Regions from separate parts of the Aneurinibacillus sp. UBA3580 genome, predicted to be linked through region 3. Evidence: riboswitches for the same ligand, from Rfam matches in the RefSeq annotation. Region 3 holds a riboswitch; each other region holds the start of a gene.
What was found. A riboswitch is a leader RNA that binds a small molecule or an ion and turns the genes downstream of it on or off. The one in region 3 is predicted to bind thiamine pyrophosphate.
Positions count from the first base shown of each region.

Region 1: another riboswitch for thiamine pyrophosphate. It lies ahead of thiC (phosphomethylpyrimidine synthase ThiC); the one in region 3 lies ahead of B2899_RS06300 (thiamine phosphate synthase).
Region 2: another riboswitch for thiamine pyrophosphate. It lies ahead of tenA (thiaminase II); the one in region 3 lies ahead of B2899_RS06300 (thiamine phosphate synthase).

Region 1 covers NZ_DFMZ01000136.1:14,888-24,956, forward strand. Annotated here, with positions in the region: gene ftsE (cell division ATP-binding protein FtsE) at 1-377, shown strand, start outside; gene ftsX (permease-like cell division protein FtsX) at 367-1,260, shown strand; gene B2899_RS17960 (murein hydrolase activator EnvC family protein) at 1,472-2,686, shown strand; gene B2899_RS17965 (S41 family peptidase) at 2,982-4,409, shown strand; gene B2899_RS17970 (PDZ domain-containing protein) at 4,583-5,896, shown strand; gene B2899_RS17975 (DUF2198 family protein) at 5,893-6,123, shown strand; TPP riboswitch at 6,193-6,304, shown strand; gene thiC (phosphomethylpyrimidine synthase ThiC) at 6,434-8,215, shown strand; gene B2899_RS17985 (hypothetical protein) at 8,239-8,412, shown strand; gene B2899_RS17990 (hypothetical protein) at 8,980-9,114, shown strand; gene uvrB (excinuclease ABC subunit UvrB) at 9,551-10,069, shown strand, end outside.
Region 2 covers NZ_DFMZ01000122.1:3,990-14,058, forward strand. Annotated here, with positions in the region: gene hflX (GTPase HflX) at 1-440, shown strand, start outside; gene B2899_RS16755 (aminotransferase class I/II-fold pyridoxal phosphate-dependent enzyme) at 465-1,733, shown strand; gene B2899_RS16760 (MerR family transcriptional regulator) at 1,849-2,253, shown strand; gene glnA (type I glutamate--ammonia ligase) at 2,323-3,657, shown strand; gene B2899_RS16770 (energy-coupling factor transporter transmembrane component T family protein) at 3,727-4,497, opposite strand; gene B2899_RS16775 (ABC transporter ATP-binding protein) at 4,463-6,061, opposite strand; gene B2899_RS16780 (ECF transporter S component) at 6,039-6,638, opposite strand; gene tenA (thiaminase II) at 6,635-7,327, opposite strand; TPP riboswitch at 7,469-7,574, opposite strand; gene B2899_RS16790 (trimeric intracellular cation channel family protein) at 7,766-8,383, shown strand; gene B2899_RS16795 (CotH kinase family protein) at 9,024-10,069, opposite strand, start outside.
Region 3 covers NZ_DFMZ01000041.1:8,432-18,500, forward strand. Annotated here, with positions in the region: gene B2899_RS06265 (MFS transporter) at 78-1,316, shown strand; gene B2899_RS06270 (DUF2621 family protein) at 1,378-1,632, opposite strand; gene B2899_RS06275 (DUF3109 family protein) at 1,712-2,461, opposite strand; gene cimA (citramalate synthase) at 2,630-4,255, shown strand; gene B2899_RS06285 (thiazole synthase) at 4,410-5,174, opposite strand; gene thiS (sulfur carrier protein ThiS) at 5,180-5,383, opposite strand; gene thiO (glycine oxidase ThiO) at 5,402-6,523, opposite strand; gene B2899_RS06300 (thiamine phosphate synthase) at 6,520-7,182, opposite strand; TPP riboswitch at 7,273-7,387, opposite strand; gene B2899_RS06305 (DinB family protein) at 7,524-7,985, shown strand; gene B2899_RS06310 (GNAT family N-acetyltransferase) at 8,059-8,622, shown strand; gene B2899_RS06315 (DEAD/DEAH box helicase) at 8,748-10,069, shown strand, end outside.

The sequences.
Region 1 (10,069 bases), on a different contig from region 3:
TGGAAGTTATCGAAGCATCGAAAAAGCAGATTAAACCGCGTGTAATGGAAGTGTTAGAGCTTGTACGGCTTAAACATAAAGCCCGTTCACTGCCTGAGCAATTGTCCGGCGGAGAGCAGCAGCGTGTAGCGATTGCCCGCGCCATCGTGAACAATCCCGATTTGATTATCGCGGACGAGCCGACCGGTAACTTAGACCCGGAGACTTCGATGGATATTATGCAGACGCTGCTTGACATTAACAAGCGAGGCACAACCATTATCATGGCCACACACAACAAAGAAATCGTCAATAGTGTACGGAAGCGCGTGATCGCCATCGAAGCAGGACGGATTGTACGCGACGAGCAGAGGGGAGAGTACGGCTATGAAGACTAGCACGTTTGCTCGCCATTTGCGCGAAGGAGTTAAGAATCTGGGCCGGAACGGCTGGATGACCTTCGCATCGATTAGTGCGGTTACGATTACACTGTTGATTCTTGGTGTCTTTTTGTTGTTGGCAATGAATATTCAGCACCTTGTCCAGACCGTAGAGAAGCAAGTAGAGATTCGCGTCTCACTTGACGTAACGGCAGACCAGGCGACGGCGAAAAAGGTGGAAAGCGAACTTAAAAAGCTGCCCGATGCTGCTGAAGTGAAATATGTCCCTAAGGCGGAAGGACTGCAGAACTTAAAGAAGAGCTTTGGTGAGAAAGGTGCACTGTTTAACGGATTGGAGAAAGAAAATCCGCTGCCTGACTCTTTTATCGTCAAAGCGAAAACACCACAGCAAACCGGAGCACTGGCCCAGAAGATTCAGAACATCGACGGTGTGAAGAAGGTTAATTACGCTGAACAGACTACGAAAAAGCTGTTTGCAGTAACCGATGTCGTTCGCTTTGTGATTGTCGCATTCATCATTGCATTGGCGTTTACGGCCATGTTTTTGATTGCCAATACGATTAAGTTGACAATTGTGGCACGGCGTCGTGAAATCGAGATTATGAAATTGGTCGGCGCGACCAACGGGTTTATTCGCTGGCCATTCTTTGTAGAAGGTGCGCTGATGGGCATTATTGGCGCCATTTTCCCGATCGTAATCTTAACTGTGGGATACGGTTATTTAATAGATTTTGTCGAGCGGCAGCTCGCTCTGTACTTCTTGGATTTGCTGCCGATGTCACCGCTTGCGTTTCAAATCTCGCTTATTTTGCTTGGGATTGGCGCGTTCATCGGCATTTGGGGAAGCTTAATGTCCGTACGGCGGTTCTTGCGCATATAAAACCATCATATTTCAGCCGTAATCCTGACATGAAAATGACGGGAAGGACGGTTGACTTTTGTGGTACGAAGGAAAAGAAAGAAGAGAATGAGGGGGTGATTTCAAAGGGAAAAAGGCGAACGCCTTTTTCTTCCCCGGATCTTCTTTCCTCTTCTCCTCTTTCTTTTCACACGATTTTTATAGAAAAATAATAGAATCTGAGGAGGAAAAGATGGCGAAAAAGTTCCTGGTTCCGCTGGCAGCCACGATTCTTTTTACCGGAATTACTCCGGTAGTCGGCTCAGCCGATCAAGTTTCAGACGTACAGAAGGAAATCGATAGAATTAAGAAAGAAAGCCAGGCGGCAAAAGGCAAAATCAGCTCGCTCAATCAGCAGATTCATAGTATCCAGGCACAGCAGCAATCAACCCAGGAAGACATCATGAGCATTGACCTGAAGATGAATGAAACGCAGGCAAAGATCGAAGAGCTTAACAAACAAATTGAAACTACGACAGCAGATTTGAAAGAGGCGGCCAAACAGCTTCAAGAAGCCATTGCTCGTGTGCAGAAACGAGACAAGCTGTTGAAAACGCGCGTGTCGGCCATCTATGAAGCAGGTGATGTCTCTTATATCGAAGTATTGCTAGGTTCGCAGGATTTCAGTGACTTCCTTGAACGATTGGATGCGGTAAAATCGATCGTGGATCAGGATGTGACCATTCTCGAAGATAATAAACGCGACCGTGATATCATCGCTGAGAAGAAAAAGCAAATCGAAGAGCAATTGAAGAGCTTAAAGGCCATGCAGGCGGAAGCCCAGCAATTGGCTGCTCAACTGGAAGCGCAGAAGCAGGAGCGCGAACGCATTCTGAAAGAACTGCAGGCAAAAGAGGGGGAGCTGCTCGAGATTAAGGACGAGCAGGAAAAAGCATCGCTTGAGTTGGTCAACCAGTTGCAACAGAAGATTGAAGAGCAGCGCCGTGCCGAAGAAGAAGCACGCCGGGCCTCCTCTTCTTCCGATGCGGGAAGCTGGTCGCCGCCTGTTCATTCCGGCGGGCAATTCGTCCAGCCGGTGAATGGCCCGATCACTTCTCCATTCGGCTACCGGGTGCATCCGATTCTACATACGCGGAAATTCCATGATGGTACAGACTTCGGCGCACCGCAGGGAACACCGATTTATGCGGCTGCGGATGGCGTGGTAGCATCGACCGGCTACATGAATGGGTATGGCAATACGGTTGTCATCTATCACGGAAACGGCTTAAGTACGCTGTATGCTCACATTCGTCACGGCGGAATCGTGGTATCCGAAGGACAATCGGTCCGCGCAGGACAAAAGATTGCGGAGGTTGGCTCTACAGGTCGTTCTACGGGTCCGCATCTGCACTTTACGGTTATCAATAACGGTCGGAAAGTCGATCCGATGTCATACTTACGGTAATTTTGCTATGGCGGATATATCTCGGATATGTCCGCCATATACTATATAAGGCAAGCTTGACAGCCCGGCTTAATGTTTGCGGTATGAATTTATTGGAGAAAAACAGAAAAGAGCAGGAGAAAAAATGCTGAAATGCCCTGCGCCTCGGCTGGAGTAGAGTTTTTTGGCTCTGTTTTCTCTTTCTTCTTCATCTTTTCATAACTTTCGCTCCACGAAAGCGTGTCAATATATCAAGGTAAATAAACTGTAAAGGTGGTGCTCGTATTTGTATATAAAACGCCGTACGCTTTTTATTATGCTTTTGCTGCTCGTTGCCTCTACCAGCATTGTAACGCTCGCAGCCGCGAAATTTTTCGGACAGGCTTCCGGAACACAGGGCAGCGTACCGCAGGGACAGGACCCGCAAAAGCAGGCCGCGGCCCAAGACCCTGAATTGGCTAAAGTATACGAAGCGTATCAATTAATAGAGAATGCCGCGCTCGAAAAGCAAGAGAAGGCTGAGTTGATTGACGGCGCAATTGAAGGGATGGTCAAGACGCTGGATGATCCGTTCTCTGATTATATGAACCAAAAGGAGACGAAGGACTTCAATTCTTCCCTGCAATCTACGTTTGAGGGAATCGGAGCGGAAGTAACGCTGAAAAATGAAAGGGTCACAATCGTTTCTCCGTTTAAAGGATCGCCGGCTGAAAAAGCAGGCCTCCGTCCGGAGGATCAGATTTTGAAGGTAAACGGCAAAAGTTTGCAGGGACTGAGTCTAAGCGATGCTGTCATGCACATTCGCGGTCCGAAGGGGACGAAAGCGGAGCTTGAAATTATGCGTCCGGGGCTTTCGGATCCGATGCTTGTTACCGTCGTTCGTGACGATATCCCGGTGGAAACCGTGTACAGCGAGACGGTTGAACGGAACGGCAAGAAATACGGGAAACTGGAAATTACGCAGTTCTCCCAGAATACCGCCAAGCACTTTGCCGCGGAATTGAACAAACTGGAGAAACAGGGCATTAACGGTTTGATTGTCGATGTCCGGGGCAATCCGGGCGGTCTGCTCGATTCGGTGGTCGAAATCGGCAATCTGCTTGTGCCGAATAAAGGCGTTATCCTGCAGGTACAGTACAGTGACGGCAAAAAAGAAGTATTCCGTTCCGAAAAAGGAGAAGCCAAATATCCGGTTGTCGTACTCACGGATAAGGGCAGCGCCAGCGCTTCGGAAATTCTGGCCGCCGCACTGCAGGGCAGCGGCTATAAAGTAGTCGGAACAAACTCATTCGGAAAAGGCACCGTGCAAAATACAATACCGCTTGAAGACGACAGCCAGCTGAAGATTACGGTGGCCAAATGGTTGACGCCGGAAGGCAATTGGATTCATAAAAAAGGCATTGAGCCGGATGTAAAGATTGATCAACCCGATTATTTTAATGCCGCTCCGCTGCCGACCAAAGTGGAACTGGGACGCGATATGAACAGCTCGGATGTGAAGAATCTGCAGTTGATTCTCAAAGGATTGGGTCAACCGCCGGGCCGGACGGACGGTTACTTCGACAGCCGGACCGAAACTGCCGTGAAAGCATTCCAGAGTCTGCACAAGCTTCCGGTGACCGGCAGGGTAGATAAAAAGACCGCAGGTGTCATGCAGGAGGAGCTGATCAAACGGATTCAGGACCCGAAGAATGATTTGCAGCTGCAAGCGGCACTTGAAGTAATATCCAGGGAATCAAATTGAAAATAAGGCAGGGTTCGCACTGCCGTTTGTAGAATTGTACAACCACGGCCTTTATGTCGTGGTTTTTTCTTTTTATACTGAATAGTGGGGGAAGCGAGAGCTTTTCTGGCCGAACGACAAAAAAGGGAAAGCAGGCGTAAGTATTGCTCGATTTTAGATTCGGAGGATAGAAAATGGATGATTGGTCAGGATTTGTTGTTGATTTGTTGATACAGATTCCTAAATTTTTGATAAGTCCGGCTTTGTATGTGTTTGCGCTGCTGTTATTCTGGGCATACCGTAAGCAGATTGTGCAGGAGCGCAGGCTGTTCCATGCACGGGTGACTTCGGGAGCGGGAGAGCTGGTGCGCGCGCTGCTGTTCGGTGCGGCAGCGGGCCTGGGCGCTTCTCTTGTGCTGCTCGCCATCGGTGCGGCACCTTCTTATCACGATATTGTTTTGCTATGGATTTTAAGTGCTCTTTTGGCATTCGTTCACATTCGCTTTTTGTCTTTCGCCTATAGCGGTGGTTTGCTGTCCGTGCTGTCCGCGTTGGCGAAGCTTGTGCCTTCGGATGGTTTGAATGGGTGGTTTAAAACAGTGGTTGTATGGCTGCAGGAGGTGAACATCCCGGCCATCCTCGCGCTGGTCGCCGTATTGCATATCGCAGAAGGCATTCTTATTCGTGTCGTGCCGAAGCAGGGACTATCTCCGGTCCTCATTAAGAGCCAGCGCGGTCGTGTTGTCGGCGCGTATGCGATACAGAAATACTGGCTTATCCCGGTCGTTCTGTTCGTGGCGGGGGATGCAGCCGGTATTTACACGCCGGATGTGCCCGGCTGGTGGCCGTGGTTCTATGCGGGTGCAGCTGCACTGAGCCTGCTTCCGGTTCCGTCTGTAGCAGGGTATGCGGATTTGGCGGTGTTGTCCACGCCCCAGGAAAAAGCGCAGTGGGCGGGTAAAATGATTGTGTGGCTCGGCGTAGCATTGCTTGTGCTAGCGTATCTGGGAACGTTCTGGCTTCCTTTTGCCGTTCTTGGCAGCCTGCTGGCACTGGCCGGGCATGAAGCGCTGCGTATCTACGGTGAATGGCAGCGTCGTGTTCATACGCCGCTATATGTACAATTGAAGAAAGGTGTGCGCGTACTGGCGGTTGTGCCCGGCAGTCCGGCCGATGAGATGGAGATTGTGACGGGAGATGTTATTCTGCGAGTGAACGGACACGAGATCCACGGCAAGGAGGAGATTTACCCGGCATTGCAGCAGCAATCGGCTTTCTGTAAAATGGAAGTAATGAATAAAGAAGGACATATCAAATACGTTCAGCGTTCCGTGTATCAGGGAGACCATCATCAGCTGGGATTGATTGTGGCACCTGACGCCGCGGCGGATGAGTATGTAGAGCAGGGATACAGCCGGTTATTCGGGCTGTTCCGCAAGGTGAGAACGCGCCGCAACGCTGAGTCGAATGAGATGCCCCTCGAGCAGGGAAAGGATGTATCGTTATGATCGCAAAATATATCATTGCGCTGATTGTTCCGTTTATTCTTGCCGCGGTGATTTCTCGTGTGTCATTGAATATCTGGGTCGGCGCCATTGCCACACTGGGCATCATGATGGCCGTTTTCAACGGACCGTACCAGCCGCTTCCGGTAGTTTTGCTTGGCGTAGTCAGCGGTCTCGTCGGCACGTATGTCGGGTACCGTTGGATTCGAGGAATTAGCTTGACGGAGTAGAGGGTTTTTTTGTAGTAGATGAAGGTTGTTATACTTCGTTATTTGTGTTAATGTAGTTTATAAGTTATATAATATTTACGCGGGAGCTTGAGGAATCAGGCTGAGAGGATAACTAATCTGTTATCGACCGTTGAACCTGAACTGGATAATGCCAGCGGAGGGATGAGTGACACTTCATGTTTATATTGCATGGGGTACGTGTATCCAAAGCCGCATTTTCTATGCGGCTTTTTTAATCATATACGTCCTCCTTCCGCCTCCATAGAGGGTTCTAAATACTTCGAATTTTCTAACCAAGGAGGCTATTTTTATGTCCAAATCGATTGAAACCGCAGTTTCTATCCCGAATCTTGAGAAGTTTCCGGGCAGTAAAAAAGTATACATAGAAGGGTCCAGACCGGATATCCGGGTGCCTATGCGGGAGATTCAATTGAGCGAATCATCCGGAAGTTTTGGAACGCAGGTAAATGAGCCCGTTCGTGTCTATGATACGAGCGGAGTTTATACTGACCCCGGTTACTCCGTAAATATTCGTGAAGGAATTCCTGCACTTCGCCGTCATTGGATTCTGGAGCGAGGCGATGTAGAAGAATATGAAGGACGTGACGTAAGACCGGAAGACGATGGAATAAAAGGAGAAGAGGGTTCACCCCATCGCGAGGTTTTTCCTGGATTAAAGAGAAAACCACTGCGGGCGAAAAAAGGGCAAAATGTTACCCAGCTCCATTATGCCCGCAAAGGTATGATTACTCCGGAGATGGAGTATGTTGCCATTCGCGAAGGGGTAAGTCCTGAATTTGTACGGAAGGAAATCGCGGAAGGCCGCGCCATTCTTCCTTCTAATATTAATCACCCGGAGAGCGAGCCGATGATTATCGGCCGAAACTTCCATGTAAAAATTAATGCAAACATTGGAAACTCCGCCGTTACTTCTTCTATCTCTGAAGAAGTAGAAAAGATGACGTGGGCGATTCGCTGGGGAGCGGACACCATTATGGATTTATCTACCGGAAAAAACATACACACAACACGTGAATGGATTATTCGAAATTCTCCGGTTCCTGTTGGCACTGTTCCCATTTATCAAGCTCTGGAAAAAGTAAACGGAGTGGCAGAGGATTTGACCTGGGAAGTCTACCGTGACACATTAATCGAGCAGGCCGAGCAAGGTGTAGATTATTTTACAATCCATGCCGGAGTTCTCCTTCGCTACATCCCGCTTACAAGCAACCGGGTCACAGGAATCGTGTCACGTGGCGGATCTATCTTAGCGGCATGGTGCCTGGCGCATCATGAAGAGAACTTCCTCTATACGCATTTCGAGGAAATCTGCGAAATTATGAAAACGTATGACGTAGCCTTTTCCCTAGGGGATGGCCTGCGTCCAGGATCGATTGCAGACGCAAACGATGAGGCACAATTCGCTGAGTTAGAGACGTTGGGTGAGCTGACTAAAATTGCATGGAAACATGATGTACAGGTGATGATTGAGGGACCCGGTCATGTTCCCATGCATAAAATTAAAGAGAATGTGGATAAGCAGATGGAGATTTGTCAGGAAGCCCCGTTTTATACATTAGGGCCTCTGACAACTGACATCGCGCCGGGGTACGATCATATCACTTCTGCGATTGGTGCAGCCATGATTGGCTGGTTCGGAACGGCCATGCTCTGTTATGTTACACCGAAAGAACATCTCGGGCTTCCGAATAAAGAGGACGTACGGGATGGAATCATTGCCTATAAAATTGCCGCCCATGCTGCGGATTTAGCCAAAGGCCACCCCGGAGCGCAAATTCGCGATAATGCCCTTTCCAAGGCCCGGTTTGAGTTTCGCTGGCGCGACCAATTTCATTTATCATTAGATCCAGAACGCGCCATGGAATATCACGATGAAACCTTGCCGGCAGAAGGGGCAAAGACGGCGCATTTTTGTTCGATGTGCGGACCGAAATTCTGCAGTATGAAAATCACGCATGAAATCCGGGAGTATGCCAATCATCATGGATTAACGAACAACGAGGCGTTAGAAAAGGGATTAAAGGAAAAGGCTCAAGAGTTCAAAGACGGCGGCAGTCATATTTATCGGTGAGCGGATAAGGAGATGGCCTCTGTATGAGTAACAAAGCGAGTCAAATTATAAGTGAAATAAAAGAGCTGAAGGCCAAAATAGAGAGCCTAAAAGCAGAGCTTGCTGACCTTCAGGCAAGTTGCAATCATACCTATACAGGCGATGTTTTAATGAAAACCTGTACTCGGTGTTTGAAGTCAGAAAGTTGTTATTATTAACTGGACTCTTGCAAAAAATTGTCGAAAAAAAGGGAACAAAAAGAGGACATTCCGACCTTTTATAGAAATTTTGGCTACCACCGCTAAAATTCCACAAAAAGGGGAATGTCCACTTTTATGTCCTCCTTCTTTGTGAAGGGCGCGTCAACATCAGCCAGATTCGCCGATCTACGAACCTGTATCGCGTTCTTTTGACAGACGGGAGATATATGGAACCGCCATATCTTTTGTCTCGGAACGAAGCGGAAAAATAGGGGCGCGCGGCATGAATCCATTGAAACGATAAAAATTTATGAGAAAGTACAGAAATTGGATAAAATCGAGAAGGATGTCGAGGAGATTAAAGCGGTTGTGAGTCGTATCGAAGCCGATCAGCCAAAAGACATTTCCGCGAAGACGGAGAATGCTTTGTCGAATGCGTGCTTGTTTTGTTGGTAACTTTTTAAGAAAGCTGTCGTTTCCTGTGATATAATGCTACTTGTACAACGTACTTGTAGGGGCCTCGATTTATCACCGCGTAACCCGTTGTTGCCTTGCGTTAAGTGGTAGCAAGGGAGGTGATAATCGATGAAGACTGGCAAAGTGATTATTATTATGCTGACGTTTGGTTTGTTAATCATTGGCTTAATCCAAGCGGTCAATCGTTGCGCTAACAAAGTAACACCCCCCTTACAAGCTGGCCGGCTCAAGGGGGGTGTTTGACTGATATCTCGATGAGTCCTTACGGGCACACCGTTGTACATTGGACCGCAGTTGCACCTGCGGTCTCTTTTTATTTTACGTAATCTTACAGCAATATTATACCACAACTATATTTTTATATTTATTATTTTTCTTGTAAAACATAAAAATATAGTAGTCAAAAACATTTGTTCTTATCGGATTTATTCCCTCTTTATAATTTTCCGTCTTCAAAATCAAAATCCTCTCCTCATTCTTTCCTCTTTTTCCTTCGTACCACAAAAAGGTAGCCACCCTTCCCATGGTTTTCATATCAGGGTTGCGGCTGAAAAGCCACGGTAGTTTCACTCTCGAACCTACGTTCGAAAAAATTATTGGAAATCATACGTTCGTATATGCAATTATGATATAATGAAATGCAGCATGATAACGAAGGAAAGGTGAAACCTTGGAAAAGCTGAGCCAAAAATTCGAGCTTGTCTCCGAGTACAACCCTCAGGGAGACCAGCCTACCGCAATAGCGAAGTTGTCGGAAGGAATTTTGAATGGGAAGAAGCACCAGACGCTGCTGGGGGCGACGGGAACGGGGAAGACGTTCACCATGGCCCAGGTCATCAATAAAGTCCAAAAGCCAACGCTTGTCATTGCCCACAACAAGACGCTCGCGGCGCAGCTTGCCAGCGAGTTTAAAGAGTTTTTCCCCAACAACGCGGTCGAATACTTCGTAAGCTACTACGATTACTATCAGCCTGAAGCCTACATTCCGCAATCGGATACTTACATCGAGAAGGACGCCAGCATCAATGAGGAAATTGACAAACTGCGCCATTCCGCGACCAGCGCGCTGTTTGAACGTGAAGATGTCATCATTGTTGCCAGTGTGTCCTGTATTTATGGTTTGGGTTCACCGCAGGAATACAAAGCGCTGCTGCTTTCTCTGCGGCGTGGTATGGAGAAGAACCGTGATGATGTGCTT
Region 2 (10,069 bases), on a different contig from region 3:
AAGAGGCGGCTGAAGCAGATTTAATTCTGCAAGTGATTGACGCCTCCCATCCTGATTATCAAATTCATATGGAAGTAGTGGACGAAGTGCTGGCCGAGCTGGGAGCCGGAGCCATTCCGCGCCTGACTGTCTTCAATAAGATGGATGCCGTAGAAGAGCGGCCGATTGCAACGATTTCGGGATCGGTGCTGTATATTTCCGCGCACCGAGAGGACGACATAGAACGCTTGCTTGCGGCGGTGGAAGCGCATATCGAAAGCGGGTACAGCCGCTACCTGCTGCGCCTGCCAACGGCACGCAGCGACCTGTATGCCCTTGTGCACCGCAATCTTCACGTTCTCCGTGAAAACGTCGATGAAGACGGCATGTATTATGAGCTTGAGGCGAAAGGAAAACATATCGAACAGCTTTCGTCCGAGCTTGCAGAGTTTATTATTTAAGAGCGTATAGAAGGGACAGATAACGTGTTTTCGTATTTAAAGCATGGAGAGAAATTAGCACCGTATGTTGAGCAGGTGGAAGCAGAAATCGGCCCGCGCCTGCGTGAGATCGAGAGAATGGCTGACTACAACCAATTTAAAGTACTGCGAGCGTTTCGCAAACATCAGGTGAGTGACTTTCATTTTGCGCCGTCGACCGGATACGGGTACGACGATATGGGGCGTGAAACATTAGAAAAGGTCTATGCAGACGTATTCGGCGGTGAGGCGGCGCTCGTGCGCACGCATATCCTGAGCGGTACGCATGCGATTGCGATTGCGCTGTTCGGTATGCTGCGCCCGGGTGACGAGCTACTGTACATTACCGGTGCGCCGTACGATACATTGGAAGAAATTGTCGGGGTACGCGGTCACGGCAAGGGATCGCTCAAAGAATTCGGTGTGGGCTACGCCGTAGTGCCGCTGACGGCGGAAGGCGAAATCGATAAACAAACGATCGCCCGCTCGATACATACAAATACGAAAGTAATCGGCATCCAGCGTTCGCGCGGGTATGCGGATCGCCCGTCGTTTACAATCGCAAAAATTAAAGAAATGATCGCGTTCATCAGAGGCATTCGTCCGGACGTCATTGTGTTTGTGGATAACTGTTACGGTGAGTTTACCGAGGAACAGGAGCCACTCGAAGTAGGGGCCGACATCATGGCCGGCTCACTCATTAAGAACCCGGGCGGGGGTCTGGCCAAAAGCGGCGGCTATATCGTCGGACGCGCCGACCTGGTGGAGATGGCTTCATATCGCATGACTGCACCGGGCTTAGGGGCCGAGGTTGGCTCGACACAGAGCGGACTGCTGGAAATATTTCAAGGGTTTTTCCTCGCACCCCACGTGGTAGGAGAAGCGTTGAAAGGCGCGGTATTCACGGCCGGACTCCTGCAAAGATTAGGTTTCAAGACAAATCCGAGTTGGGATGCGCCGCGCACAGACCTTATTCAATCCGTCGAATTCGGCACGGCTGAAGGCCTCGTGACGTTCTGTCAGGGCATTCAGAAAGCGGCCCCGGTTGATTCGCATGTGGTACCGCAACCGGGCGATATGCCGGGATATGCCGATCAGGTCATTATGGCTGCCGGTACGTTTATTCAGGGTTCGAGTATCGAACTGTCTGCCGACGGTCCGATCCGCCCGCCGTATCTCGGATTTGTGCAGGGTGGTCTGACCGCTTCACATGTCAAGGTGGGTGTGCTGACCGCGCTGGACGGGATGATCGAGAAGAATTTGTTAAAAATCTAAAAAAGTCTAAAAAAAATGTGTAAATTTATCTAACATGTATTGACGAGGAAAGTTAACATATGTAGAATAAGAACCAAGGAAGCAAGGAGATTCACCGGCGAAAGGAGATAAAGAAATGAAAGATGATATTCGCCGCAATATGGCTCTTTTTCCGATAGGAATCGTGATGCAGCTGACAGAACTAACAGCGCGTCAGATCCGCTACTATGAGCAGCAGAATCTGATTTCTCCGGCGCGTACGAAAGGAAATCAGCGCCTGTTTTCCTTTAATGATGTAGACCGCCTGCTGGAAATCAAATCGCTGCTTGAGAAAGGACTTAATATTGCCGGCATCAAGCAAGTGCTTGCGATGAAGCAGGAAGGCAAGCGAGTCAGCAATATGCTTTACGAGAAAGTCGAACAGGAACGCAAAGAAATGTCCGACCGCGAGCTGCGTGATTTTCTGAAGCAGCAAATGTTTACGACCCGGCCGGGGCAAACACCGCTTAATCGGGGGGAGCTTTCCCGCTTCTTCCATTAATGAATCATCTATAAAAAATCATATGGGAGTCTCCTTGCTGAGGAGAGATCTTAAGGAGGTTGTTTGGAGATGGCAGCAAAGTACACGAAAGAAGACATTTATCGCTTGGTCAAAGAAGAGAATGTAAAATACATCCGCCTGCAGTTCACTGACCTGCTCGGCACGATCAAGAACGTAGAAATTCCGACGAGCCAGCTGGAAAAAGCGCTCGATAACAAAATGATGTTCGACGGATCGTCTATCGAAGGATTTGTGCGCATCGAAGAATCTGATATGTATCTGTATCCGGACCTCGATACGTTCGTTATCTTCCCGTGGACAACGGAAGACGGCAAAGTTGCTCGCTTTATTTGCGACATCTACACTCCGGATGGTCAACCCTTCATGGGAGATCCCCGTCAAATCCTGAAAGCCGCGCTGAAAGACATGGAAGATCTGGGTTTCACGTCTTTCAACCTTGGACCGGAGCCGGAATTCTTCCTGTTCAAGCTTGATGAACATGGCCAGCCGACGAACGAGCTGAACGATCAGGGCGGATACTTTGACTTCGCGCCGCTCGATCTCGGCGAGAACTGCCGCCGTGATATCGTACTGACACTCGAACAAATGGGCTTCCAGGTAGAGGCGTCTCACCACGAAGTGGCGCCGGGTCAGCATGAGATTGATTTCAAATACGCAAATGCGGTCGAAGCGGCTGATCAAATCCAAACGTTCAAGCTTGTTGTAAAAACGATTGCCCGTAAACACGGTCTGCATGCCACATTTATGCCGAAACCGCTGTTCGGAATTAACGGCTCCGGTATGCACTGCAACCTGTCTCTGTTCTCCGGCGACAAAAATGCATTCGAAGATCCGTCTACAGAGCTTGGCTTGAGCGAAACGGCAATGCAATTCCTTGCAGGCATCATCAAGCACGCACGCGGCTTTGCTGCCATCACCAATCCGACAGTCAACTCCTATAAGCGTCTGGTTCCTGGTTATGAAGCGCCTTGCTATGTGGCATGGTCTGCGAAAAACCGCAGCCCGCTGATTCGTATCCCGGCTTCCCGCGGTTTGAGCACCCGTATCGAAGTGCGCAACCCGGACCCGTCAGCGAACCCGTATTTAGCACTGGCCGTTCTTCTGGCAGCAGGGCTTGACGGTGTGAAAAACAAACTGCAAGCTCCGCCGGCAACAGATCGCAACATTTATGTAATGAACGAAGCAGAGCGCAAAGAAGCCGGCATCGACAACCTGCCTGCAACGCTGAAAGAAGCGATCGAAGAGCTGAAAGCGGACGAAGTTATCAGCGCCGTACTGGGTGAGCACGCGCTTGAGCACTTCGTAGAAGCGAAAGAAATCGAATGGGATATGTTCCGTACAGCGGTTCATCCGTGGGAACGCGAACAATACATGAATTACTAATTCAAACTGGTTTTCGAAAGATCAAATCAAAATCCCGGCAGCGATATGCTGCCGGGATTTTTTGCGGTATTACTCGTTCCATGCCCAGTGCAGCCAGCCTGAAAAAGCGGAAACAGCCGTAATGACAGCGACAGCAAGGAAGAGAGTACCGGCATATACATAATCACTCTTTGACGTTACGGGAGTGTGATAATACGTACGGTTGCGCGAACCGTCAAATCCTCTGGCTTCCATTGCGATCGCCACCCGTTCCGCCTTGCGGATACCCTGGGTGAACAGAGGAAGTGTATAGCGGGCAAATGATTTTAACTTCCCCTGCGCATGAAATCCTCGGATTTTATGTGCGGCTTTCATCTGCGCAAGCTCACTTTGAAACAGAGGTACAAACCTGAGACCTGCCAGCAGTCCGTATCCCCATTTGGGCGAAAGGCGATACTGGTGAATTAAACTCATAACCAGCTGTGTCGTATCGGTAGTGGATGTGAACAGCAGACCGTACGTAACGAATCCGAGCATGCGAAACGCAATCGTCAGACCATGGTAGATGCCTTCTTCCGTGATGCGGAACCAGGCAAATTGCCCAAGGACATGTTCGCCTTTGCCGAAAGCGGCCAGCATCCAGAAGACCAGCAGGAAAAATCCGAGATACGGTACAATCCGCTTTCTTATATACCGCATGGTCCATCCCCCGAACATGACTCCAACGATGATGGATAGTAGCCAGAGCAGAGCGGAAGTAATCGGATCGGCAATCATCATGAGAAACAGCATAACGGCTAAATGGGCAGTCAATTTTACAGCCGGATTAACGCGAGCCAAACGGGAGCGGTTGGCATGCATCATGGCGCATCCTCCTTTCCCATTCATAGTGAAGCGGCCGCATCAACCCCGGCAGAGAAGCGCCGGAAGAGAACAAGTCGTACGGGGCACCATTAAATTGAATCGTACCGTCTGCAATCCAAATGACACGGTCTGCGTACCGGTCCACCAAATCCATATCGTGTGTGACCATGACAATGGCGGTTCCTTGTTTTTTTCGCTCTTCCAAACGAGCGAGTAATTGGGCAGCGGTGGCAGCGTCCTGTCCGAACGTTGGCTCATCTAAGAGGAGCACTTTCTGATCAAACAAGAGCATTGTCGCCACGCTCAACCGTCTTTTTTGGCCCTGGCTTAGCATGAACGGATGATGATCGCGATGCGCATTCAGGGTGAACTCTTGCAACAGGCGGTTCGTTTTGTCTGTAAGGACATGTTCGTCCCATTGACGAACGCGTCCCCCGAATGCCACTTCATCGTATACCCGATCTGTGACGAACTGCAGCTCCGGATTCTGGAATACGAAGCCGACCTGTTCGTACAGCTTTTTGGCCGGCCACTTGCGGATGGGTCGCTCCTGAAAGTATACCTCCCCGTGTTTTCCTTTTTCCAATCCGGCGAGCGCTTTTAACAGTGTGCTTTTTCCAGCGCCGTTCTCACCGATAATGGCCGTCCATTCGCCTTGCCGAAGCGAAAACGAAACATGTTCAAGGATATTGGTTTTGCCGTAGCCGATGGTCAGATCGCGTATGGTGTAGATGTCCGGCTCTACCGCCCCTTTCGACCTGGCCCGCGTCTCGCTTTGCTTCAGCTTTTCGCGCCACCCGATCTGCAGCGGATGGGAAGGGGCACAGGCCTCTTCTAGGGTATGAGGGAAGAGACGGGGCCGCCAGATACCGGCGGCCTCCATTTCTTTTTCGTACCGGGTCAGTACGTCTTTTGGTGCACCCTCCCCGATGATGCGTCCTTGGGCATCAAACAGGATGACACGATCCATCCAGTCAATCAAACCATCCAGTACGTGCTCGATGAATACCATGGTCATTCCTGTATCCGATACCGATTTGAGCAGTGTGAACACATCCTGTCGTCCCTGCGGGTCAAGCTGTGCCGTCGGTTCGTCGAAGAACAGTACATCCGCTTCGAGTGCCAACAGGCATGCGAGCGCCAGACGCTGCTTCATTCCGCCGGACAGCGTCTCGATCGGCGTATCCTTGGGCACAGACAGACCCGCCTGTGCCATCGCTTTTTCAATACGGCCGTTCATTTCATCCCGCGGAATGCGGCGGTTCTCCAGGCTAAACGCAATCTCATCACCGACAGTCAGCATGCAGAATTGGGCATCCGGGTCCTGAAACATTATGCCGACGGATTCAGGGCGTGTCACCTCGCCCTTTACTTCCGCTTCAATCGCGGCGGGAATAATTCCTGACAGCACAGACAGGAGGGTGGATTTTCCGCAGCCGCTTGGCCCGAGCAGCAGTACTTTTTCGCCACGTTGAATCGAAAGGCTCAGATGTTGCAGCGTGAAGGAGGGAGCATCGTAGAAACGGACCGAAAGATTGTTACATCCTAGATACGGAATCATATCCTTCACCACGTTGCTGTCTGCGCTGCCGCATCATTTCGTACTGCTGAAGAATGCCGGTTTTCGCCAGCGATTCGGCTATCAGTTTTCCGAGTACTCCTCCGAGGATAGCGCCGCTGGCTATTCGCAGTGCAAACGTAGCCGCGAGTACACCCGGAGTATAATAGCCGAAGCCATTGGCCAGCAGGCTGTAGATCATGCTGCCGACCGCAGCGAGTACACCCGAGAGCATGAGGACGGGCAATGAATACTTCTTATAGCCGAACAGGAAAAAGGCCAATTCGGCGCCCAGTCCCTGAAAGAATCCGATTAACAGCGAAGAGAGACCAAAGTGGCTGCCCGTGAATACTTCAACGGCCGCCGCCGCCAGCTCCGCAATCAGTGCGGCGCCCGGTTTGCGTACAATATAAGCGATCAACGGACTCGCCACCACCCAGACACCGAACATCACTTCAGCGCCGACCGGTCCTATCAGCGCCGAGATCGGAAGCCAGAGGGTAGACCAGCCAAGGTACAGCACGCCGCACGCGATGGACAGTACGACGGTCAGTACAACTTCCCGCATTTTCCAACTCATCGTTTCATCACCTGTCCCAACTCAACCGGCCAGGTTTGCTTTGTATACGCCATATCCCAGAAGAGGTATTCCAACTGGCAACTGGTAAGGAAATGCTGCTTCATTTTTTCTTTCTCCATTTCATTGGCCTCTTCCGCCCAGCGGTCAAGCCGTGCGCAGAATCGATCGGTCAGCACGTTCATGGATGCCTCGCCATAAAAAGTAATCCATTCATAGAACGGGTGCGAAGGAGTGGGATTGACTTCTTTAAGCAGCTTTTGTCCGATTTCAAGATATGTCCACGGGCACGGCAGAAGCACTGCGATGATTTCTCCGAGCGTACCTTCATGCGCGACCGTCAGCATATGGCGAATATAATGGCTTGCATTCGGCGCAAGCGGATAGCCCTGCACATCTTCATAACGGACGCCCGCTACGCGGCACAAGTTGTTGTGGGGATGGGCTTCGCCGTGCAGTACGAATGAGATCTGCTCGGCAAACATCGCCATGTCTTCGCGTTTCTCGCATTTAGAGATGGCGATGCCGTAGATGCGGGCGAAGGCGTTGAGATATTCAAAATCTTGTTTTACATAATGGATGATGGCTTCTTTGTCCAAATTCCCATCGGCAATGCCCCGCACGAATGGGTGAGCGAAGATGGCCTCAAAGATTGGATCGGCATCCTGGCGAAGCTGTTGGGTAAATGTCATCATATAAATTCCTCCTAACAAATCAATTTTTTCAGAGAAGAAAGTGCTCCACCGGTCCCTTGCCCCAATAAAAAGCCGCTCTACAAGTAGAGCGGCATGCGAGACAAAGAATAACGCGCCATCACAACCAAATTGGAATGGCCAGTCGTCATGCCACTTCCCTACGCTGGTATAATCCAGATCAGGTTCGAAGGGATCAAGGCTACTGCGCCTTATCTCAGCCGTTACGGCACCCCCAGTGGACTTTCCTATGAAATTATCCGTAGAATAACAGGTTCGGGCTGACCTGTCAATGCTGTAAAATGCAAAAAGATAGACGATGAAATTTTTCGAATAAACTATCTTGTCGGCGGTTTTGCTTGACGATGTGCAAGGACCTCTTGTAACCTGTTGAAAGATTAAATATCAATGAGGGAAAAATAGAGAGGAAGATGCAGCGTGACGTGGGAGATTTTGAACATTATCGGCACAATGGCGTTTGCGCTGAGCGGCGCGGTGGTGGCGATGGAAGAAGAGTATGATATATACGGCGTATTCGTGCTTGGCATGGCGACTGCATTCGGTGGCGGGATCGTGCGGAACTTTCTTATCGGTATTCCGGTGCCTACGCTTTGGGAGCAGGGAACGCTGCTATGGACAGCGTTACTAACCATGCTGGTGTTCTTCTTTCTGCCGGTAAAGTTAATCGCATACTGGCGTCGCTCGGAGGTGTTCTTTGACGCGATTGGTCTCGCGGCATTTGCTGTGCAGGGCGCGTTGTATGCGACGCAGCTCGATCGTCCGTTGAGCGCAATCATCGTGGCGGCGGTAATGACAGGCATCGGCGGCGGCGTGATTCGCGATGTGCTGGCGGGTCGGCGTCCGATGGTGCTGCAGGAAGAAATCTACGCTGTATGGGCGATCGGAGCCGGGCTGTGCATCGGCACGGGGATTGTAGACATTGGAGATTCCGTACAGTTGTATGGGCTGTGCGTTGCGATTGTTGTGCTGCGAGTGTTGTCTGTATTCTATAAATGGAAACTGCCGCGTCGTTCTTTGCATAAAGCGGTGCAGTAAACTACAAACCCCGGCCTGGTGTCAATGACATAAGGCCGGGGTTTCATTTGCTTGCTTATCGTCTTTGATTTTCCGAATCTTTCAATTGCTGTTGTAATCTTAATTTTGTGTACGATTTGTAAAAAGTCAGAAAAACAGAAACTTGCTTTATTCTTATTTCGTATAGGAAATTGTAATAACGTAGACTTTGGCTCCCTTCAAAATGATTGCGTTTAAAGGTTTGCAAAAATATACGGATAATGGAGGGAATAGAAATGAATATAGTTTTTACTGAGCTTACGTGCAGAAGTTGCGGCGTTAAATTAACAGAATATGAAGCAGAGGAAAAAGATGCGCTATGCATGGAATGTTACAATGAAAAGAACGCTGAAGTTTTAGCGGGAATGAACTAAGCCTGTTATAATTTTATAGAGTGAAAAGGGAGCCATTGTGCTGGAATGTACAAACCTGCCTCTATACCGGCATGCCATGCAGGCGGCAACTGGTATGCCGGTATTTTATTGTAACGCTGACCCATTATGTGTACGAATCGCTGCCTGTACTGAAGAATATCCTCACCCCAAAATCAAGCCGCGATCTATTGTAAAATTGAAGCCCCCGCTTCAGCGATTGCCCGCTCAGTGGGGAAGTATTCATGGAATTACTGTTTTAAATCCGACAAACGTTCACGCAGATAATGATTTCTCTTCACAATAAAACGGGTGATGTACTCCGATTCCGCATCAAATTTCTGGATGTCTTTTTTCTTATAGTCATCTCTTACAAGATAAGGACGAATAGAATTCATTAGCGAATGAATCTTAGGTTCAAGTGATTCTAGAGTGAACGAAGTTTCAAGTATTTCTTCAAGAAGTTCACAATACCTGGATCGAAAATGTGGAACGTCGAGAAGCCGTGCGGAAAGAGTATTATATCCCTCAATTGGAACATAATCATGCTCCATCATCTTCCCCTTACAGTCCCTTCCCCATGTTCCATCATAGTCCCAAGGAATAAGTTCAAATAAGCCTGTCTGCTTATTATGGTATAAAGCATAGTTATGGACAAACCCGTCATAATTCTGAGTGCAAACCGCTCCTGCTAACCATCGGAAGTACTTATCTACATCAATATAATAAGCAATCTCTTTACTAAAACTTGAACGCGGTATGGTGTTAATCTTATAAATCAATTCACGCAGAAGTTCGTCATCTGATTTGGTGCCGCATTTTCGTTCATAACCGGATTCAAGTGTTTTTTTTGCATCATTATAATGATGGCTCACTAATGAAAAATTTGCGTCATTATTAATTGCATAATAAACCGGCCCTAAAGGCAGCCCTCTTTTCTGGAGAAATAGCTCATTTACGGATTCGAGTTGCAAATAGACTCCTAAAAATTTCCCGTTCAGGGTGAGCAGAACATGTTGAGCGCGTGGTGAAAGAACGCCAATCGTCCGAAAAAAGTCCAGGGAGAGTTTATTTCGGATTAAAGAAGGATCAGCGTATTCAGCGTTTAGATGGATTTCCTGCTCTCCAAATAACGAGGCATGTTTTATAAAACGTACATAATAGGATTTTTTTGGGAACTTACGGGTAAGCGAACCGCGATAGGCAAAATCGATTTCATATTTCATATTGTTTGTTTTCAGTTTAGCCGGTACAGGCTCATCGCACCATATATCTCTCCGCAACTCATGTAAATCCT
Region 3 (10,069 bases):
GTCCCTTGTGCATTCGATTGTGCCAGGGCTTTTTGTTTTGTTTGTACTGAAAGTTAAAGAAAGGAAGTTGAGCGTCCATGGAAATATGGAAGCGAAATTTATATATATTGTGGTTTGCACAGTTTATGGTATTGGCGGCAATGAACTTAATCATTCCGTTTCTGCCGCTTTTCCTGCAGCATGATTTAGGAGTGAGCGATCCTGTGCTGGCACAGCGGTGGACCGGATGGATTTTCGCGGCGAACTTCCTGACCGCGTTTCTTGTGGCGCCTCTCTGGGGAAAGCTGTCAGACAAGACGGGTCGTAAAGTCATGCTGCTTCGCTCCGGTATCGGCATGTCAATCATAACATTGTGTATGGGGTTCGTTGCATCCCCGGTACAATTGCTCGGATTGCGCCTCTTAAACGGATTGATTTCCGGATTCGTTCCGGCGGCGGTGGCGCTTGTATCGACCAATACGCCAAAGGAGAAGACCGGCTATGCGCTTGGATTCCTCCAGTCCGGTGCTGTGGCGGGTACGATTCTGGGGCCGCTCCTCGGCGGACTGCTGGCGGAATGGGTTACATTTCGGAATATTTTCCGGGTGACCGGGCTGCTGCTGTTTGGGGCGGCAATGCTTGTGCTGCTGTTTGTTCGTGAAATTAATAAACCGCAGCCGAAGCCGAAAGCGGAGCTGGCTTTGAACAAAGAAACCGGGTTTCGTAAAATCCTCCATACGTCTCCGCTGCCCGGTTTGTTTTTGACCGGATTTCTTATCCAGTTTGCGATGATGAGTACGAATCCGTTCATGTCTTCGTACGTACAGGAGCTATGGCGCGGTGGGGCGTTCATGTCACTGATGGTCGGTGTGGTTATCTCGGTGTCCGGTATCTCGACCATACTATTCTCGCCGCTGCTTGGCAAATGGGGCGATAAAATCGGTTCTCAGTACGTACTGCTAATCTGTCTTATAGGAATGGTTGTATTCTTCGTTCCGCAGGGGCTTGTGCATTCGGTATGGCCGCTGATGGTGCTGCGTTTTCTGCTTGGCATGTGCATCGGGGGACTGATTCCCTCGGTTAACAATCTGATTCGCAAGCATGCGCCGGAAGGAATGGAGAGCCAGACGTTCGCGTACAGTACGAGCGCGATGAATCTGGGGAATCTGCTCGGGCCGATAGCAGGAGGCGCGTTGAGCGGCGCGATTGGCCTGCATGGCCTCTTCTTTATGGCAGCGACGCTTTTCCTAATGAATACGTTATGGGTGAAATATACGCTGCACCGTACACAGACCCCGCGCGCGCTGTTGTCTCATGTGCTGCATACCAAATCATAAAACGACGCAAAAAAAAGCGGGTGGAACGTTTTGTTCTTCACCCGTTTTTTATGTGTTCCTTTTATTTTAATAAATCAGCATATGGAGCTAAATCGATTTTGCTGGCTTCTAAGGCTGTTACTGCCCGTTCTTTGTCAGGGGCGGCGATGATGTATCCGCGTACGACATGATCCTGGTTTACTTCTTCTGCACCCGCTTCCTGGGCCACTTGTTCTACCTTGTTTTTAATCGATTTTTTCGCCATCGGGCGTACAAAAACCGGCAGCGGTTTCATGAGTTCATCAAGAAGCTGGGTTGAATCGTCTTGCCATTTCATTTTTTGAACATCCTTTCTGGATATGTACTTACTACTTATTATACCTTCCATAGTGGAAAATTAGAAGGAAAACCAGGGGTTATTTGGAAAGACCGAGCAGTACTTCCATGTCAGCCACCGTATTTTCACCCCAATAAGAAGCAAGCAGGTCGCGTGCCCACATCCAGGCCGGAACATAGCCTGTTTTGGCAAAATACTCATCAGGCGTATTTTTTGGCCGTCGTTTCGGATTGACGCATGAATAGCGGTGGCGATAATAATCCCCCCAGCGGCTGAACCGCTCCGTTTCGCTTGTCAGTGCGGTAACAAGCAGGCCGAGGTCGGATTCGATAATCTCCAATGGAAAGAGGGAGCAGCTAAACGGTTTAAGCTTGGCCGGATCGAGCTTCCGCTCAAGAGCGTAGCGATGAATGGCGCATAATCGTTTCCCGTTATCTTCAATTAAATAAAGACAGTCTCCCTTGTATTTGCGGATAGACGGATAGTAATTCGTATCAGCCGTCTGTTCATATAATCCCTTTTCTCTGGCCTCCTCCGCACGTCCGTCGTCCCCATAGGCCTCAAGGATGGTAAAGGCGTGTTCTTCGAATAAAGTCAGATTGTCGCCGTGCATGGAGTACGGCTGTCCCTGCTCGCAGCAATTGTGTCCATGCACAAGGTGGCAGTGGAAGCAATCGAGATTGACCGGCGCAAGCAGCGCCTGCGTATCAATCAAGTACTCTCCATGGCGAATAATTGTCTTATTCAGGCGTGGTACGATGTATTCGTATACAGCGAGTGCATCGCTGAATTTCAGTTGTTCCGGCGTTCCGTAATAACGGCTGCGCATATCATTTCCCGCTTTCCGATTACTCATTTTCCTTCATGATAACGAAAAATGTTATGTATAGCTACTCTCTGCATGATATGATATACTTTACAGAAAAAAATAATCAATTCAGAATAATGGATTAAAGGAGTAAATGAGAGAGTACGTGAAGGGGAGGATGACGAAGCGTTGAAGGGTCAAGTTTTTATCTATGATACAACTTTGCGGGACGGCACCCAGGGAGAAGGTGTTAGTCTCTCGGTGGATGACAAGCTGAAAATCGCAAAAAAGCTGGACCAGCTTGGCGTCCATTATATTGAAGGCGGTTGGCCCGGCAGCAATCCGAAGGATATGGAGTTTTTTCTGCGGGCTCGGGAGTTGAATTTGAAACATGCGAAAATTACCGCATTCGGCAGCACGCGCCGATTCGGCATAACGGCGGATGCTGATGCGAATTTGAATATGATTATCGAGAGCGGTGTCGAAGCTGTTGCGATCTTCGGAAAAAGCTGGGATTTCCATGTTACCGAAGCACTGGGCACTACACTCGAAGAGAACTTGAATATGATTTATGAATCTGTTCGGTTCCTCAAAGAAAAAGGACTGGAAGTTATCTACGATGCGGAACACTTCTTCGATGGATACAAGCACAACTCTGAGTATGCACTGGCGACGTTACGCCGGGCGGCGGATGCCGGAGCGGATTGGTTGACGCTGTGTGACACGAACGGCGGCTCGCTGCCGCACGAGATTAGCGAGATTGTGACGCGCGTAAAAGAAACGGTGGAAACACCGGTCGGTATTCATTGTCACAACGATGGAGAACTCGCCGTCGCGAATTCGCTGGCGGCGGTAGCGGCGGGGGCGACGCAGGTGCAGGGCACAATTAATGGATTCGGCGAACGATGTGGTAACGCTAATCTAATCTCGATCATTCCTAATCTGCAGCTTAAGCTCGGTTACGCCTGTGTACCGGAAGAACAGTTGAAACAGTTGACCAATACGTCACGCTACGTGTATGAAATCGCCAATATTATGCCGCCGAATGTTCAGCCGTTCGTCGGACAGAGCGCGTTTGCACACAAAGGCGGAATGCATGTGAGCGCGATCTTGAAAGCGGCGGAGACGTACGAGCATATTAAACCGGAAGCGGTTGGCAATACACGTCGCGTACTTGTGTCAGAACTATCCGGACAAAGCAACCTGCTCTTTAAAGCCCAGGAGCTTAATATCGATCTGGATAAGAATACACCGGAAGGCCGTGCAATTATCCAGCAGGTAAAAGAGCTGGAGCATCAGGGCTACCAGTATGAGGGAGCCGAGGCTTCATTCGAGCTTCTTGTACGCAAAGGTCTGGGAGAGTACGAAGAGGTATTTACGGTAGAGTCATTCAAGGTACTGATGGAGAAAATCGGGGACCATGATGCCGTAACCGAAGCGACGGTGAAAATAAAAGTAAACGGACAGACGGTGCATACCGTCGCAGAAGGAAACGGACCGGTCAATGCGCTCGATAACGCGCTGCGCAAAGCCATCGAAGCGTTCTTCCCTGATATTAAAGAGATGTATTTGACCGATTATAAGGTGCGTGTGCTGAGCGAGCAGGATGCAACCGCCTCGAAAGTGCGTGTGCTCATAGAATCGACGCGGGACGGTAAGGATAGTTGGAGTACGGTAGGTGTATCGGCGAACGTAATTGAAGCGAGTTGGGAGGCATTGCTTGACAGTATGCGCTACGCGCTGATGGGACGCCACGGGGAAGCGGCGGAGATTGCATTGAAAGAGACGGAGCGTCAAGGAATATTAAATCATTAAAGGAAAAAGAATAAAGCCGGTAAAAAGGGTGAGCCAGTCCCTTTTTCCGGCTTTTTAAATTTCGGTTTTCATTGTTCCGTATAGCGTTTTAGGATACGGTCGACTACGATATCATATTCTGCCAATTCTTCGCGAACGAAAGACGGCAATGTCATTATTTGCTCATTCCCTCCATTGGGCTGCTGGCCTGGGCGTACCGTTTCTTCGGAATTCGGCCTGCTTCATATCCCAGCCGGCCCGCCTTGATTGCCAACATCATCGCTTCCGCCATTTTCACAGAGTCTTTGGCGCCGGCCACGGCCGTATTCAGCAGTACGCCGTCAGCGCCTAATTCCATCGCAATCACCGCGTCGGACGGAGTTCCGATTCCGGCGTCGACGATAATCGGAACGGTGGCTTCCTCGATGATGATGCTCAGATTGAGCGGATTGAGAATCCCCTGGCCGCTGCCAATCGGCGATGCGCCCGGCATGACCGCATGCGCACCGGCTTCCTGCAGGTGACGTGCCAATACGGGATCGTCATTCGTGTAAGGCAATACGATGAATCCGTCTTCGACCAGAATTCTGGTCGCCTCCAGTGTCGCGATCGGGTCAGGGAGCAGGGTTTTCGTATCCGCAATCACTTCCACCTTGATCATATCGCATAATCCGGATGCACGGGCAAGGCGGGCGATGCGCACTGCTTCCTCGGCTGTGCTTGCGCCGGCCGTATTGGGCAGCAGCTTGTATTTTTGCAGGTCCAACTGTTCCAAAAAGTTCGGCTGTGCCGGATCATAGATGTTCATCCGACGCACGGCAAACGTTAAGATTTCTGTTCCCGAGACTTCCACCGCCCGGCGCTGTATATCGAAATTCGGGAATTTGCCCGTGCCGAGCAGCAGGCGGGATGAGAATTCATAAGGTCCGATTCGAAGCATGATGATCAACCTCCACCAACAAAATGTACAAGCTCAATTGTGTCGCCGTCCGTGATACTTCTTGCGGCATGCTGTTCTTTTTGCAGGATGTCGCGGTTAATTTCTACAACCACGATGCGATCTGCAAGACGCAGATATTCCAGCAACTGCTGGACATTCCCGACCGTGTCAGGAATGGTTTGCATCTCGCCGTTAATTGTTATATTCATAGGCGTACCTCCTTAGATTTACAGGATGGGATGAACATGACGTCTGTCGGTGAAAGGCGCAAGCGGGATATCAAGCGTTTCACCTGTCACCATGCGGGCAATCATTTCACCGGTCAGCGGGCTTAAAAGAATCCCGTTGCGGTAGTGCCCGGTCGCCGCCAGCAGGTTCGCAAAAGACGATACCGGTCCGAAATACGGGAGGCCGTCTTTGGTCTGTGGCCGCAGACTGGCCCATGTCTTTTCAAGCGGGCAGTCTTTTAAGGCGGGCAGAAGACGAACGGCTTTTGTCATGAGCTGCTGCAGGCCGTCAATTGTCAGCCGATTATCAAACCCGCAGTCTGCAGAGGAAGCACCGACGAGCAGACGGTTTCCGTCTTTCGGAACAATGTAGCATCCGTGCGAATAGATCGTTTTTTCGATCCGCTGCGGCATAGAAAGCACGGAGAACGCTTCCCCTTTAATAGGGAAAACGGAGAGCGGCAGGCCGAGCGTATGCGCCAGACGGCCGCTCCATGCTCCGGCAGCAAGCACGTAATGATCGGCCGTAAACCGGCCCTGTGTCGTCACAACCCCTGTAATCCGGCTGTCTGTATGCTCGATGTCAAGCACCTCACATCGTTCCAGAAGCCTGGCACCGCCCTTTGCTGCGGCAACCGCAAACGCCCTTGTCAAATCCGGTGCCGAGACCTGGATATCGTCCGGCAGGTAAAGAGCGCCCGTAATTTCATCGCTTACCGCCGGCTCCATCCGTCTGACGTCCGTTTTGTCCATCCACTCGGCTTGAAGGCCCATCGCCTGTTGCCAGGCACCGCGTTTTTTTAGCGTGTCGGCTTCTTCTTCCGTCCAGGCGATACGAAGCATACCTGCATTGTTCAAGCCGATATCGACGCCGGAAGCCTGATATAGCTCTCGGGCGATTTCTGTAAACATAGCGCGGCTGCGCAGAGAAAGATCTACTAATGGACCCGGCTCGGTAAACTCGACCTGAGCGCCGAGCATGCCGCCTGCCGCCCCTGATGCATGCGCCCCGATCGTATCTTTCTCCAACAAGGTGACTGTTTTGCCCCTTTTTGTCAGTTGATAGGCAATAGAGACGCCGATGACACCGCCACCGATGATGACAACATCCTGCTTGATCATTTAACACCCTCCATTTTTGCCATGGGCCACGCGCATCTGGGCGATACACGGACATTCTGCATGGCCTGTTGAAATTGCTGGGCAGAAAGCATAGGGTCCCTGGCAAGCATAATGGCTGACAGTACGGCAATTCCGGCACAGCCCGTCGCCAGCGTATCCGGCGCATTGTTAGGCGTAATGCCGCCCAATGCAATAACGGGCAGATTGACGCTTTCCACGATCTCCTGCAAAGCCGCAAGTCCCCGACCGGCCTGGCCAGGCTTGGAAGCCGAGGCGAAGACATGGCCGAACAGCACATAATCGGCGCCTGACACTTCCGCAGCTTTTGCTTCCGTGACGCTGTGGACAGAGACACCGATAAGCCTATGCGGAGCCAGACGGCGAATGACGCCGGCAGGCAGGCTGTGATACGCGGCTTGAATGGCAGCGGCTCCGCTCGCAAGCGCTACATCCACCCGATCGTTTACCGCAAGTTTGGTGCATGGCAGACCGGTCGCAACCAAATCCTGTGTCCATTCCCATAACTCCCGAGCGGTTCGCTGTTTTTCGCGCAGGTGGAACATGGTAATATACGGGTGAATACGCGCCACAACCCTGCGGACGTCTGAAAGTGATTGCGTACCGCTGCTGATGACGTGAAGAGCATGTGCCATGTGCATTCCTCTCCCCCTTCCTTCTTTTCTCATGATTTTCACAGAAAAGGCCGGGACCCTATTATGGGACCCGGCCTGATACGTCAATGACAAACGCTTTTATGCCGACTACTTTCCTACGCTGGTACGAACCAGATCAGGTCCCAAGGGTTTAGAAACTTCAACGCGTTTCATTCTCAGCCCGGCTCCTCGGGATCCCCTAGTAGTGCTTTCTATTAAAATTTCTTCTATTATAATCAATTGTAATGAAAAAGAGAAGAAGGGATATAAAAAACTTAATAAAAGGTAAAATAGTCTGAATTATGATATAATTTTTCTGCATAATCAAGTGAAAGGGTGAGCAAAGATTGAAAGCTATCGAATTATTCCCACACGTCAACGATTTGCGCGATCGTTTCTTTCCGGCCTATCGGGAATTAACAGCGGATCTCCTTGAACAAAAACCTCAAGGGGTGCCTAACTCTATCGGATTTCATCTGCGGCATATCGCACAGGCGGAAGATTGGTTCGTTCAAGGCATTATTCTTGGACAGGAAGCGGCACCCAAGCGGAAAGCGGAGCTTGCGACAATCGCCGATATTCTTGCTTATCTAGAAGGAACGCGTGAGCATACGCTAAACGTACTTCGCGAAATGGAAGTATCGAAATTGGCCACGCCATTTACTATGCCGGAAGGCTATCGCGGCGCGAAAATCGATAATCCAACTTTCTCTTGGCTGTTCCATCGAATGTTCGACCATGAAGTTTACCACCTGGCGCAGGTAAATATGACGCTGCGTCTGCTGGGCAAAGAACCGCCGGCGATGTAATAACTTTCCTCCCTCTGAGGTACTATACTAATAGCTTGCTTGCTGACTATTACGCAGGAGCGGAGGGACAATATTGAAGGTAAAAAAAACGACAAACGACGCATTTCGTAAAATATGGCTGTACCGCTTAAAGGATAGGAAAGTGATGGTGCTGCGTCAGGCGATGGAAGTGGATGCGCCGAAGATTATCGAGCGGTTGCGCCGCGTACTTGACGATGGCGTTTATCTGGAGGAAGAGAAGGATACGATGAATAGTCCGCAAGAAGAGGCGGCGTTCATTCGCCAGATGAAAGAAGAGGGCAGCATGTATACGGTCGCTGAAATTAGCGACGCGATAGCCGGTGTGGCCCAGATCAAACGCGGACAGCTAGAGATGAATCGGCATATCGGTACGTTCCGCATCTGGCTCGGCCCCGGATTTCAGGGATACGGTATCGGATCCAAGCTGATGGATTATTCGCTGCAGTGGGCCAAGCACCATGGACTGGAGAAAGTCTGTCTTGACGTATTTGCCGATAATGAAAGAGCAATAGATATGTACAAAAAATACGGATTCGTAGTGGAAGGATACCGTAAAGACCAGTTTATACTGGATGGTAAACATGTGGACGAGGTATTTATGAGTAAATTCTTATAGAAGAAGCACAGGTGCGCAGCGCTATTCGGCCGGCCGCGCCTGTTTTCTTTTTTCGGGTAGCGATCAGAAGCGGAAATCGGGTAGAATAAGAAATAGTTTGTTTTAGCAGAGAAAGGAAGGAAATCATGAATTCATTTACTGCTTTTCAGCTGAAACCGGAAATTCTGCAGGGGATTGCCGATTTGTATTATAAAGAACCGACCCCGATTCAAGCGCAGGCCATTCCGCTGGCTCTCGAAGGAAAAGATGTCATCGGGCAGGCCCAGACTGGAACCGGCAAAACGGCGGCCTTCGTCATTCCGATGCTCCAAATGCTGGAGCTGGATAAAAAAGACGTGCAGGCGCTGATTATGACGCCGACCCGTGAGTTGGCGATGCAGATCACAGACGATATAGCCGAGTTGGGCAAGCATTTGGGCGTTAACGTACTCTCGCTGCACGGCGGTCAGGACATTACACGCCAGATTAGTAAGCTTTCGGGACAGGTGCATATCGTGGTAGGCACGCCGGGCCGAATTCTTGACCACCTGCGCCGGGAGACACTTCATTTCGGACGGATTAAAATGCTTGTGCTCGATGAAGCGGACAAAATGCTCGAGATGGGCTTTCTCGAAGAAGTAGAAGAAGTCTTCATCCAAACAGCGCAGCAAAAACAAGTGCTCCTGTTCTCTGCGACCATTCCGGATGAAGTGCGTCGTCTGGCCCACCGTTTCATGAATCAACCGCAGATTGTCCGGGTCGAGAAGCGGCAGATGACGGCGGAAAACACAAAAGAATCTTATTATGTAGTGAACCAAAGCGACAAGCTTGATGTGCTGCTGGAACTGGTCAAAGATGCCCGTCCGTATCTAGCCGTGATCTTTGCGAATACAAAACAGCGCGTCAACGAGCTGGTGCGCAGCTTGCAGGAGAACGGCATTGAAGCGGAAGCGCTGCACGGCGATTTAACCCAGAAGAAGCGGGAACAGATTATGGACCGGTTCCGCGAAGCCAAATTCCAGTATCTCGTCGCGACGGATATTGCGGCGCGCGGCCTGGACGTGGCAGGCATTACGCATGTGTTTAACTACGACATGCCGTCCGATTTGGAGAGCTATATCCATCGCGTAGGCAGAACCGGCCGGGCCGGGCAGGAAGGAGAAGCCATTTCGCTGATTTCCCCTCGTCAGAAACAGTGGTTTACCCGTTTCTCGCGCGCCATTAGCGGCGGTGTCGAGCAGAAGTTTCTCGGGGGCAAAAAACGTGAAGAACGTAAGGCCCGCAAGGTGGTTCGAGATACGAACGATGGCATTCAGGAAGCACGGACAGAGGACCGCAGTGCGGAGAAAAAGCCGGCACCTGCGTTAGGAGGAGGCCGGGCTAAAGCGAAACCTAGAAAGATTAAACCTGGATACAAGAAAAAAATGCAGGCTGAAAGAGAAAAGCAGCAGCGCAAAGAGCGCCGCAA